2 regions of the Rouxiella chamberiensis genome follow, and region 2 is predicted to be linked to the other one. Evidence: predicted binding sites of a transcription regulator. Region 2 holds the regulator's gene; the other holds the start of a gene.
What was found. The regulator PurR, encoded in region 2, represses purine synthesis genes. The targets are predictions, from matches to a motif close to CANGCAAACGTTTGCNTG.
Positions count from the first base shown of each region.

Region 1: a site for PurR is predicted at 2,435-2,452, ahead of purE (5-(carboxyamino)imidazole ribonucleotide mutase). Genes of this name have one in related genera too.

Region 1 is NZ_CP114058.1:2,715,371-2,721,007, reverse strand. It holds partial or broken gene ybbP (putative ABC transporter permease subunit YbbP) at 1-718, shown strand, start outside; gene purK (5-(carboxyamino)imidazole ribonucleotide synthase) at 763-1,827, opposite strand; gene purE (5-(carboxyamino)imidazole ribonucleotide mutase) at 1,824-2,333, opposite strand; partial or broken gene O1V66_RS12615 (MiaE family protein) at 2,535-3,147, shown strand; gene lpxH (UDP-2,3-diacylglucosamine diphosphatase) at 3,177-3,899, opposite strand; gene ppiB (peptidylprolyl isomerase B) at 3,912-4,406, opposite strand; gene cysS (cysteine--tRNA ligase) at 4,714-5,637, shown strand, end outside.
Region 2 is NZ_CP114058.1:2,096,114-2,101,750, reverse strand. It holds gene cfa (cyclopropane fatty acyl phospholipid synthase) at 1-333, opposite strand, end outside; gene punC (purine nucleoside transporter PunC) at 680-1,876, opposite strand; gene punR (DNA-binding transcriptional activator PunR) at 2,059-2,961, shown strand; gene purR (HTH-type transcriptional repressor PurR) at 3,028-4,053, opposite strand; partial or broken gene O1V66_RS21765 (C40 family peptidase) at 4,442-5,312, opposite strand.

The sequences.
Region 1 (5,637 bases), 620 kb from region 2:
GGCTCCCAGGGCGGGCGAGGTGTCGATTGATTCAGGCATTGCCGACCGTTTGGGCATCGCGCTTGGCGATACCGTGACCTTTAGCGGTGATACCCAAGATTTCAGCGCCAAGGTGACCAGCCTGCGCAAGGTGGACTGGGACAGTTTGCGGCCCAATTTCTACTTTATCTTCCCGCCGGGCGCACTGGATGCCCAGCCGCAAAGTTGGCTGACCAGCTTCCACTATGAAGGCGACGGTAAACTGCTGGTTGAACTTAACCGCCAATTCCCGACCCTGAGCCTGCTGGATATTGGCTCAATCCTGCGCCAGATAGGCGATGTGTTGCAGCAGGTCAGTCGTGCGCTGGAAGTCATGGTGATTCTGGTTATCCTGTGTGGCGGATTGCTGCTTCTGGCGCAGATTCAGGTCGGCATGCGCCAGCGTCGTCAGGAGTTGGTGGTATACCGCACTCTGGGTGCCAGCAAGAAATTACTGCGTAGCACACTGTGGTGCGAGTTTGCGGTACTCGGGCTTGTCGCCGGGATTGCGGCAGCCGTGGGCGCGGAGGCTGCGCTTTGGCTGCTTCAACGCAAGGTGTTTGATTTCCCGTGGCAGCCAAACATGGTGCTGTGGTGGTCGGTGCCGGTAACCAGCGCAATATTGTTGTCACTGTGCGGCGGTTGGCTGGGGATTCGACTGCTTAAGGGCAAAGCCCTGTTCCGCAGTTATCAGAGCTGATTTTAAGACATGAAAAAGGGCACCTGAGTGCCCTTTTTTTCCGATTACAGCTTGTCGAGCGCCCACTCGATGCCGCTGGCGTATTCGGCAGGCAGCATCGGGATCAGCGCCTGCAAATTGTCTTTCAGCAGCAGCGGGTCGGCGTCATTGAGGTTAAGGTGTCCGACTTTACGGCCTGCACGGACTTCTTTTTCATACCAGTGCAGATTCACCAGCGGCTGGCTCAGCCAGTCGAGGTTGACGTCGGTACCAATCAGGTTGACCATCACCGACGGCGTACTGGCGACCGGCGTTGGCAGCGGCAAGCTTAGAATGGCCCGCAGGTGCAGCTCAAACTGGCTGATGGACGCCCCATTCTGTGTCCAGTGGCCGCTGTTGTGAACGCGTGGTGCCAGTTCGTTAATCAGCAGGCCTTCTTCGACGATAAAGCACTCCATCGCCATCACGCCGACATAGCCCAGTTCGTTCATGATGGCAGACAACATGGATTCTGCCTGTTGCTGCTGCGCGGCATTCGGCGTAGGCAATGCCACGCTGGTGCGCAGAATGCCGTCCTGATGCAGGTTATGCGTCAGCGGATAAAACACCGTCTTGCCATCGTGGCCACGTGCGCCGACCAGAGACACTTCACCGGAGAAGTTAATGCCCTGTTCAACGATACAGTCGCCGTAGCATTCTTGCGGCAGGGTAGTTTCTTCACCCTGACGGAAACGCCATTGGCCGCGGCCGTCGTAACCGCCTACGCGGCGTTTGACGATAGCCAGTTCACCCAGGGTGGAATAAATATTGCTCCACTCGGTGGCATCGGCCAGTAACTGCCAGGGCGCGGTCGCCAGACCCAGTTGGTCGAGCAGCTGTTTTTGGGTCAGACGGTCGGCCAGACGCGGGAAGATATCGCGATTCACAAAGCCGGTGTGGCTTGCCAGTTCGCGGGTCAGTGCGGTTTCAGGCCAACGCTCGATTTCGGCGGTGATAACGCTGTTTTGGAACGGCACGGCTTCAGGTTCGGCATCAATGCCGACCGGATACACGGCAATTCCCAGAGGTTCACCCGCCTGACGCAGCATGCGACCTAACTGGCCGTTTCCGAGTACGCAGACCGGCTTCATGCTTCCTCCCGCGGATCGGGGTTGTTCAGCACTTCATCGGTTTGCTCTTTACGCCAGGTCGCGAGCGCCTGGGCAATGCGCGTGTCGTGAAGCGCCAGAATCTGTGCCGCCAGCAGAGCCGCATTGGCAGCGCCCGCCTTGCCGATAGCCAGCGTGCCGACAGGAATGCCGCGTGGCATCTGGACGATGGAATACAGGCTATCTACGCCGCTCAGGGCTGCGCTCTGCACTGGCACGCCGAGAACGGGCACCAGCGTTTTTGCAGCGATCATGCCCGGCAGGTGTGCTGCACCGCCGGCACCGGCGATGATGACATCCAGACCTTTTTCAGACGCCTGCTCCGCAAAGCTGAACAGTTTGTCCGGCGTGCGGTGAGCGGAGACAATCTCGACATGAAAGGGAATATTCAGCGTTGTGAGGACGTCAGCAGCGAACTGCATGGTAGCCCAGTCACTTTTAGACCCCATGACGATAGCGATTTTTGCCGGGGTAACGTTGGATGTCATGCCTGTAAAGCTCCTGTGATTATGCAAGCGTTGTCAGGTGGCGATATAAACAAAATGATTACCTGACCGAGAGGGCGCAAATAATAGCACGGCAAAACCGCTAGGAAAACGGTTGCGTCGCCGTAATCAGGTGAGAATCCTGTAATGACTTTGTATAATCGGCGAATCCCCTTTCGTTGCACTTTATCTGGAATTTACGCCATGAATAAGGACCTGCTGGCCCCTATCAATGACTTTCTGCACTGCGAAACACCTGGTCGCTGGGTCGATGTCGCACTTGAAAATCAAGAAATTATGCTGATTGACCATGCCAACTGCGAAAAGAAGGCCGCCGCGTCGGCAATGAGTCTGATGACCCGTTATCTTGACCGCACAGAACTGCTTTTCTGCGCGGCCCGACTGGCGCGTGAAGAGTTGCATCATTTCGAGCAAGTGGTCGAGATCATGCAAAAACGCAATATCCGCTATGAAGTCCTGACGCCATCACGTTATGCCAACGGCATGCTCAAACATTCGCGGCATCAGGACGAGATGCATTTGCTGGTGGATCGCCTGATTATCGGCGCCTACATCGAAGCCCGTTCCTGCGAGCGTTTCGCCAAAATTGCCCCGTATCTCGACAGGACGCTATCGCGATTTTATACCTCGCTGCTTCGCTCCGAGGCGCGGCATTTTCAGGATTATCTGTCTTTGGCGCAGCAGTATGCCGGGACCGACATCAGCGAACCGGGTCGAAGAGTTGGGCAGGGTAGAGGCGGAACTGATACTGACGCCCGACGAGCAGTTCCGTTTTCACAGCGGGGTGCCGGTTTAATTTTACCTTGTTGCCAAAGGCGGTTGAAACTAAAAGGGGAAGGTCACAAGTTCGACGCCGTCGGCCGTGACTTTCACCATCGAGCCTTCTTCATGCCAGGCCCCAAGCACCGCGCGATGTCCGAGCTTGTCGCCAAGCGGAACGTCGTGAATGGCGGGACGATGTGTATGGCCGTGGATCATCCATTCGACGCCGTGCATCTGCATCTCCTGCGTCACGGCATGCTGATTGACGTCCATGATGCGCAGATCTTTATGGCTGTTCGAGGCCTTGCTGTCGGCGCGCATTTTCGCGGCAATCTTCAGACGCCATTTGAGCGGTAGGGCCAGAAAAATGCGTTGAATCAGTGGATTATGTACTTTTTTACGAAATTTCTGGTAGCTCATGTCATCAGTGCAAAGCGTATCGCCGTGCAGGATAAGCACTCTGCGTCCGTAAAGTTCGAGTACTTTTTTCTCGGGCAGCAATGTCATCAGGCTGTCACGGGCAAAACGTCTGCCGAGCAGGAAGTCGCGATTACCGTGAATGAAGAAACACGGCACGCCTTGCTGATGTAATGCATTGAGCGCACTTGAGATTTCGGTGTGAAGCGGTTGCGGGTCGTCATCGCCAATCCAGGCTTCAAACAGGTCGCCGAGTATATAGAGCGCATCGGCTTTAGGCGCATCTTCGCGTAAAAAACGCAGAAAACCGGCAGTGATTGCCGGTTCCTGGTCGCAAAGATGGATATCTGCGATAAAAAACGTTGTCATTCCTGCGTCGCGTTATTCGCTAACGGTAACGCTTGTCACGAGCACGTCTTCTTTTGGTACATCCTGGTGCATGCCGCTACGACCGGTTGCAACCGCTTTGATTTTGTCGACAACGTCCATGCCTTCGCTGACTTCTGCAAACACGCAGTAACCCCAACCCTGCGCGTTCTGGCCGCTGTGGTTCAGGAAGTCGTTATCCACCAGGTTGATGAAGAACTGCCCGGTTGCGGAGTGTGGATCGTTGGTACGCGCCATCGCCAGCGTACCACGGGTGTTTTTCAAACCGTTGTTCGCTTCGTTTTTGATAGGTGCGTCAGTGTTTTTCTGGTTCATACCCGGCTCGAAACCGCCGCCCTGAATCATGAAACCGTTAATGACACGGTGGAAAATAGTGTTGTCGTAGAAACCTTTACGGCAGTAGTTCAGGAAGTTTTCAACGGTGACTGGCGCTTTGTCAGCAAAGGTGTTGATAACGATGTCGCCGTGATTGGTGTGAAAAGTGACCATAATAATCATCCTGCTTTTGTTGGTGTTACTCATTAATGAGGCCGTACTATAGCCTTTTCTTATACCATAACTCAAAAGTAGCCGTCAGCCTCTGCTTTTGTCGCCGCTTTTTAAGACAGAATGAAAGCACATTGAACGCTTAGCTGTTATGTTATAACAAATATAACGGGCCAATCTCCCCTGCGAGGGCCTTATCCCGTTTCGGTAGCGGGTTTTTCGTTATATTATAAACCCAATGTTCTAAGCGGTATTATTTGCGCCTTTTTGCCGTTTAAGTAATTTCACACAACACAATTGGAATAGCTCGATGCTGAAGATTTTTAATACCCTGAGTCGCCAAAAAGAGGAATTTAAACCAATTCATGCCGGAAAAATCGGTATGTACGTGTGTGGGATTACTGTTTACGACCTGTGTCACATCGGACATGGTCGCACGTTCGTTTCCTTTGATGTCGTTGCCCGCTATCTGCGTTATTTGGGTTACTCACTGAAATATGTGCGTAACATCACCGATATCGATGACAAAATCATAAAACGTGCTGCCGAAAACGGCGAAAGCTTTGTTGAGCTGACCGATCGCATGATCGCCGAAATGCACGCCGATTTCGACGCGCTGGGTATTTTACCTCCTGACCTGGAGCCGCGTGCGACGCACCACATTCAGGAAATCATCGAGATAGTGCAGCAGTTGATCGACCGCGATCATGCCTACATCGCCATCAACGGTGACGTTATGTTCTCTGTTGAAAGCGATCCGGATTACGGTATTTTGTCGCGTCAGGATCTCGACCAGCTTCAGGCTGGCGCACGCGTTGAAGTGGCCGATGTAAAAAGAAATCCAATGGACTTCGTGCTGTGGAAAATGTCCAAAGAGGGCGAGCCAAGCTGGAACTCACCCTGGGGTAACGGCCGTCCGGGCTGGCATATCGAATGTTCCGCAATGAACTGCAAGCAGCTGGGTTCGCATTTCGATATTCACGGCGGCGGTTCAGATCTGATGTTCCCGCATCACGAAAACGAAATTGCCCAGTCGAGCTGCGCCCATGACGGTCCTTACGTCAATACCTGGATGCACTCCGGCATGGTGATGATCGACCGCGAGAAAATGTCCAAATCACTGGATAACTTCTTTACCGTGCGTGATGTGCTGAAATATTACGACGCCGAAAGCGTGCGTTACTTCCTGATGTCGGGCCATTATCGTAGCCAGCTGAACTACAGCGAAGAGAAC
Region 2 (5,637 bases):
ACGTTTTCTGGATTGCAGGTTGGTCAGACGTGCCGCCGCGATGCGAAGGGTGTCCTTTAAATGATGCGGAAGTTTGCTCTCGAGTCCGGCGGCGACCACGCGCTGGAAGAAAATGTCGAGTCTTTCACATTCCCACCAGCCGTCCATGTAACTTTCACCCAGACCCAGTGAGCCTTCCTGCAGGACGCGTTTAAAAAAATCGGGATTTTTTACGGTAATGTCAAAAGGGCGGGATCCATTAACTTCAATACCTGCCATCGATAACATTTCGTTCGCGATTCGGTACCACTGATTGTCTTGAATACTTAAGTCTTCTACACACGATGTACTCATAGCTTCTCCATCACTTTTCTCTTCTGACTTATTAACCTGCTTAAAAAGCATGGGCTATCGGCAGGTCTTATGAGAACAGACGAAATAATCTTCTTGTCTGATATACGACTATGAACAGAGGAAAATACGAAGGACACCTGACGTTGTAGCGCCGCGGTGAAACATCCTTGTACTAATAATGTGACGCGTTTCCCGCGCCCAAAAGTAACTTGTGCTAAAAGTTTTGTAAAAGTGTTATTTTATTATGTTGAATTGAGTATAAGCTCGCCTGCGCGCATTCTCAATAATAAATGTTTGCAGGCGCACCTATTGTTCAAGTTACTGTTTGATATAGCAATTACCGCGATCAGTTAGCATGCTTTGCTTCTGGATGTCTGGACTTCTGTTTAACCACTTTCCGCGTCATGAAATATCCCACTACTGTTAATCCTACCGTCGTTAACATTACCGTGACCGTCGCCAACAGCGGCCGGGCAATAAACGTCGACACCAGCATACTGGCAATAAAACAGAGCCCAAGCTGCAAGGTATTTTGTAATGCTGCCGCCTTGCCGGTATTTGCCGGGAAAGGCATCAGCGCATTCGCCACCACAATCGGATAACAGGCACCATTCACAAAAGCCATGAAACAGAATGGGGTAAGCAATCCTGTTAATGGCGCTGAAGTCAGCGTGGCGACCAGGAACAGCGAAATAACGCTAAAAGCATAGCCCAATAATAGCCACGGGAGCAGGCGGGTGCCGTCAATTTTGCCGATAAGCATTCTGCAACCATATCCACCCAGTAAAAATGCAATAGTTTGAGGGACATAACTCAGACCAATGGCAGAAGGCCCATAACCCATCTCGCCTAAAATAAATGGCGATCCGGTCAGCCATGCAAAGAATCCGGCCGAACTGGCGGCATAAATCAGTACGTTGCCGCTATAGACGGGTGAAGCCAGCATACTGCCAATGCCGTTTTGAGGAGAGCTGGACTGCGCGGCGCTTTTTACCTTTTCCTTGAGGGTCAGGGTAAAGAACAGCAGCAGGGCGCCCAGAATCAGCAGCAACGCAAAGATAACCCGCCAGTTAAAGTGATTCAGCACCCACGCGCCAACCAGCGGTGCGAGAGCCGGTGAAAGCGCCACCAACGGCATGATGCTGGCAAAGGTGCGTCTGGCGACGGTCGCGCTATAGCGATCGACTACCAGCGCCTGCCAGCTTACCGCCGCCGCACAGACGCCGACCGCCTGCACGAAGCGCAGCGCCAGCAGTAACGCCGTACTTTGTACCCAGATCATGCCAAGGCAGCCTGCCGTGAACAGGCCGAGTCCGGCGAGCAGGATAGGTTTGCGGCCAAAACGGTCGGAGAGCGGACCCCAAATCAGCTGCGCCGCCGCGAAGCCGGCAAGGAAGACGCTCAGACTTGAGCTGATGGCACCGGCCGAGGCCTCGAGACTTTCTTGCATCGCGCCGAAAGCGGGCAGGTACATGTCGGTCGCCAGGAATCCGAGCATACTCAGACCGGCTAAATAAAGTAAAAAGCCAAACGTAGGTTTCATGATGTTCTCTTATATTGCTAAAACATAGCCGAAGCTGTTGTAGGGGCATGTTTTGGTAGAGGAAAGCAGTGGCGCAGTTTATCCGCTTGGGGCAAGGCTTGTGAAACGCTAATATTTGCACCATTGATTCAAATATTTTGAAAGCAGAGCGCAGCGGCGTCTGCGGTGGTGAGGAGAGAGGAATGTGGTCGGAATATTCACTCGAAGTCGTTGATGCGGTGGCGCGCAACGGCAGCTTTACGGCTGCGGCTCAGGAGCTGAATCGCGTTCCTTCGGCCATCAGTTATCAGGTGCGCCAGCTTGAAGAGTGGCTGGCCGTGCCGCTGTTTGAAAGGCGGCATCGCGATGTGGAATTAACCCCCGCAGGCCGATTATTTGTCGATGAAGCGCGGGTGCTTATCAAAAAAATGATATCAACGCGCCGCCATTGTCAGCAGGTAGCAAACGGCTGGAGCGGACAGCTGCGGGTTGCCATCGACCGCATCGTCAAACCTGCGCGCGTGCGCCAGCTGGTGGTGGATTTCTATCGCGCCTTTCCCGATACCGAGTTGCTCATTCAGGGCGAGGTGTTCAACGGCGTCTGGGACGCGCTGGCAGACGGTCGTGCCGACGTGGCGATTGGCGCGACCAGTGCCGTGCCGGTTGGCGGCCGCTTCAGCTTTCGCGATATGGGCACCTTGCCCTGGCACTGCGTGGTGAGCGTCTCGCATCCGCTGGCGCAACATCAAGGTCCGCTCAACGATGACGCGCTTCGTCCGTTTCCCGCATTGTGTATCGAAGACACGTCAAGAAATCTGCCGAAACGCGATACCTGGACACTCGACAACCAGCGACGCCTGGTGGTGCCGGACTGGACCTGCGCGCTGGATTGTCTCTGCGAAGGGCTGTGCGTGGGTATGCTGCCGGTGCACATGGTGGAAAGCTGGATTGCGCAACACAAGCTCTGCGTGCTGGATTTAGCCACCCGTTTTCCGCAAAGCCCGTGCTGCCTGACCTGGGATCAGCGCAATCACTCCCCGGCGCTGGACTGGCTGCTGGATTATCTGGGCGATAGCGAAACGTTGAACAGAGAATGGCTGCGTTAGGGCGGAGCATCAATAAAAACGCCTGCAAAAGCAGGCGCTTGAAAGAGCAAGATGAAAAGCTTGCGGTTAACGACGATAGTCGATGAACGGACCGTCGGCGACAGAACGACGTTCGACCAGTTTCGGTTTCACTTCAATCGTCTGCTGAATCTCGCGCTTGCTGATGATGCGGTCAAGCAGCATGGTGAATGCCATTTCACCCAACCGCTCTTTCGGCTGATGCACGGTAGTCAGCGCAGGCGAGAAGTAGCGGGCGTTGCGCACGTTGTCATAGCCAATTACCGAGATGTCCTGCGGGACGCGCAGACCCATTTCGTCGGCGGCGCAAATCGCGCCCATCGCCATGACATCGCCACCACAGAAAATCGCCGTAGGTCGTTGTTTCTGGTTGAGGATTTTCTGCATCGCCTGATAACCCGACTCCGGCTCGAAATCGCCCTGAACCACCCATTCGTCGCGCACGGCGATATTGGCTTCGTTCATGGCTTTCAAGAAGCCGCGATAACGGCCGCCGCCGGTGTTGCGGTTTAACTGACCCGGAATGGCGCCGATGTCGCGATGCCCGCGCTCGATCAGGTAACGTCCCGCCAGATATCCGCCTTCAAAGGCGTTATCGATGATGGAGTCGGTAAAATCATTCTGCGCTTCGCCCCAGTCCATCACGACCATAGGGATGGAACGGTACTCTTCCAGCATCGCCAGCAATTCGGCAGGATATTCGGCGCACATGACCAGCAGACCGTCGACGCGCTTTTGCGCCAGCATCGCCAGATAGGCTTTCTGCTTTTCGAAATCATTATGCGAGTTGCAGAGAATGAGCGTATAGCCTTTGGCGAAGCAGCTGTTTTCAACGGCTTCGATCACTTCGGCAAAGTAGGGCGCTTCGCTGGAGGTGGCAAGCAGTCCGATAGTCTTGGTGTTGTTGACCTTGAGGCTACGCGCCACGGCGCTCGGCGAATAGTGCAGCTCTTTGATGGCGGCACGCACGGCGGCTTTGGTTTCTTCGGCGACGAAACGGGTTTTATTGATGACGTGCGACACGGTTGTAGTCGAAACACCAGCGCGCTTGGCGACATCTTTGATCGTGGCCATGTAAAAATCACTCCTGAACTAACCCTTTTCAGCACGTTAGTTTTTTGTTAATCGTTTGCCTGCGTGCATTCAACTGCTTAAATCATTTTAGGCAGTCAAATCGTTGGGGGTTTCAGGATGGCCTGAAAGAAGCGTCGGACAGCAAAGACCGGGCACACAGCGTGGTAACCGCTAATTTTCTCTTATATCTTAATAAAGGGAAAGCCAAATTTGCGTTTTCGCGCTCTTGGTGAGTGTGAAACGCCTTGGCAGGGTCAAAAAAGGCAATAAAAAGGGCGATTTCCTATTAAAGAAATCGCCCTCTACTATTTTACCCTACGTGCCCGGCACGCTAAGGTTAAACCATTCGTTAAATGCTATTCACAGGTTTCAAGCGAGAAATCATTATTTAACGAATCGTTTTGGGGGTCATGACCCGGCGCGCGCCTACATAGTGGTTTTGCCAGTAGTTGTCGCCCAGATAACTGATTTTTATGTCTTCGCCGGTACGCGGTGACTGAATGAACTTGCCGTTACCTACGTAGACGCCAACATGGTCTGCCGCGCCGCGATTGGAGATGCGGAAGAACACCAGATCGCCCGACTCGAGTTCACCGCGAGCAATTGGCGCGGCATCGCGCAGGTGATACATCTCGTTGGCGGTACGCGGCATGCGAATACGCATTAAATCTTTATACGCGTAATACACCAGACCACTGCAATCGAAACCGGTATTGGGCGAGGTGCCGCCCCAGCGATAAGGTTTGCCAACCTGGTGCATCAACTTGTTCATCGCGGTCTCTTTGGCATGCAGATACTTTTTCTTGTGTGCGGCACTCAATGTTAGTGGGGCGCAGGTATCGGCTTTTGCCTTGTGCTTTCGGTGGCGGCCGTAAGCTTTTTCACGTCTGTCGCGCAGAGCACATTGGTGGTCGAGGCAACAGAACGGGTAATCGAGGTAATCTCTTTCTTCGGCTTTTCGGCTTTGGTTCTGACAAGCTTGGTGCTGGCAGGATGTTTACGAATGATTTTGCTTTTCGCCTGCACCCGGGTTTTGCTTTTGCCATGCTCTTTTGCTTTTGTCTGCTCCTTTACCGGAACAATCTTGGACTTTTTACTGCTTTTGGCGACGACCTTTCGCTTTCGTCGTTCATCAGGTTTTGCCTGATTAATATGTTTTTCCGCCTGCTGCACGGAAACGCGACTGCTTGGCGAAGCATGCGCCAAATTCAAAAAAGCTGGGTAAACAGCAGCACAAAAAGCGTAAACATTAAACGCATGGCGTCGCTACCAATATTAGGCCGAAGTTAAACATCAAAAGATGTCCCAGTATTCCCCAAAAGCGGGTGACAAAACAGCACGAATTGCTTCGATTCTAATTCATATTGTGAGAAAAAGTTAACAACTTTTTTTAGGGCAAAATATGAACTATGATGCTGCAAAAATAACCGAGATTCAGAGGGTTAAATCGACATTCCCTAAAAGATCCCCTCTGGATCCTTTGGGTTAAAGTCACAGAATAAAAATGTTATTCTATATGAATCTTTATTTTTGCACTGTTTTGGCAATCAGGGATACTATCACCGACATTACCGTGATGCATTA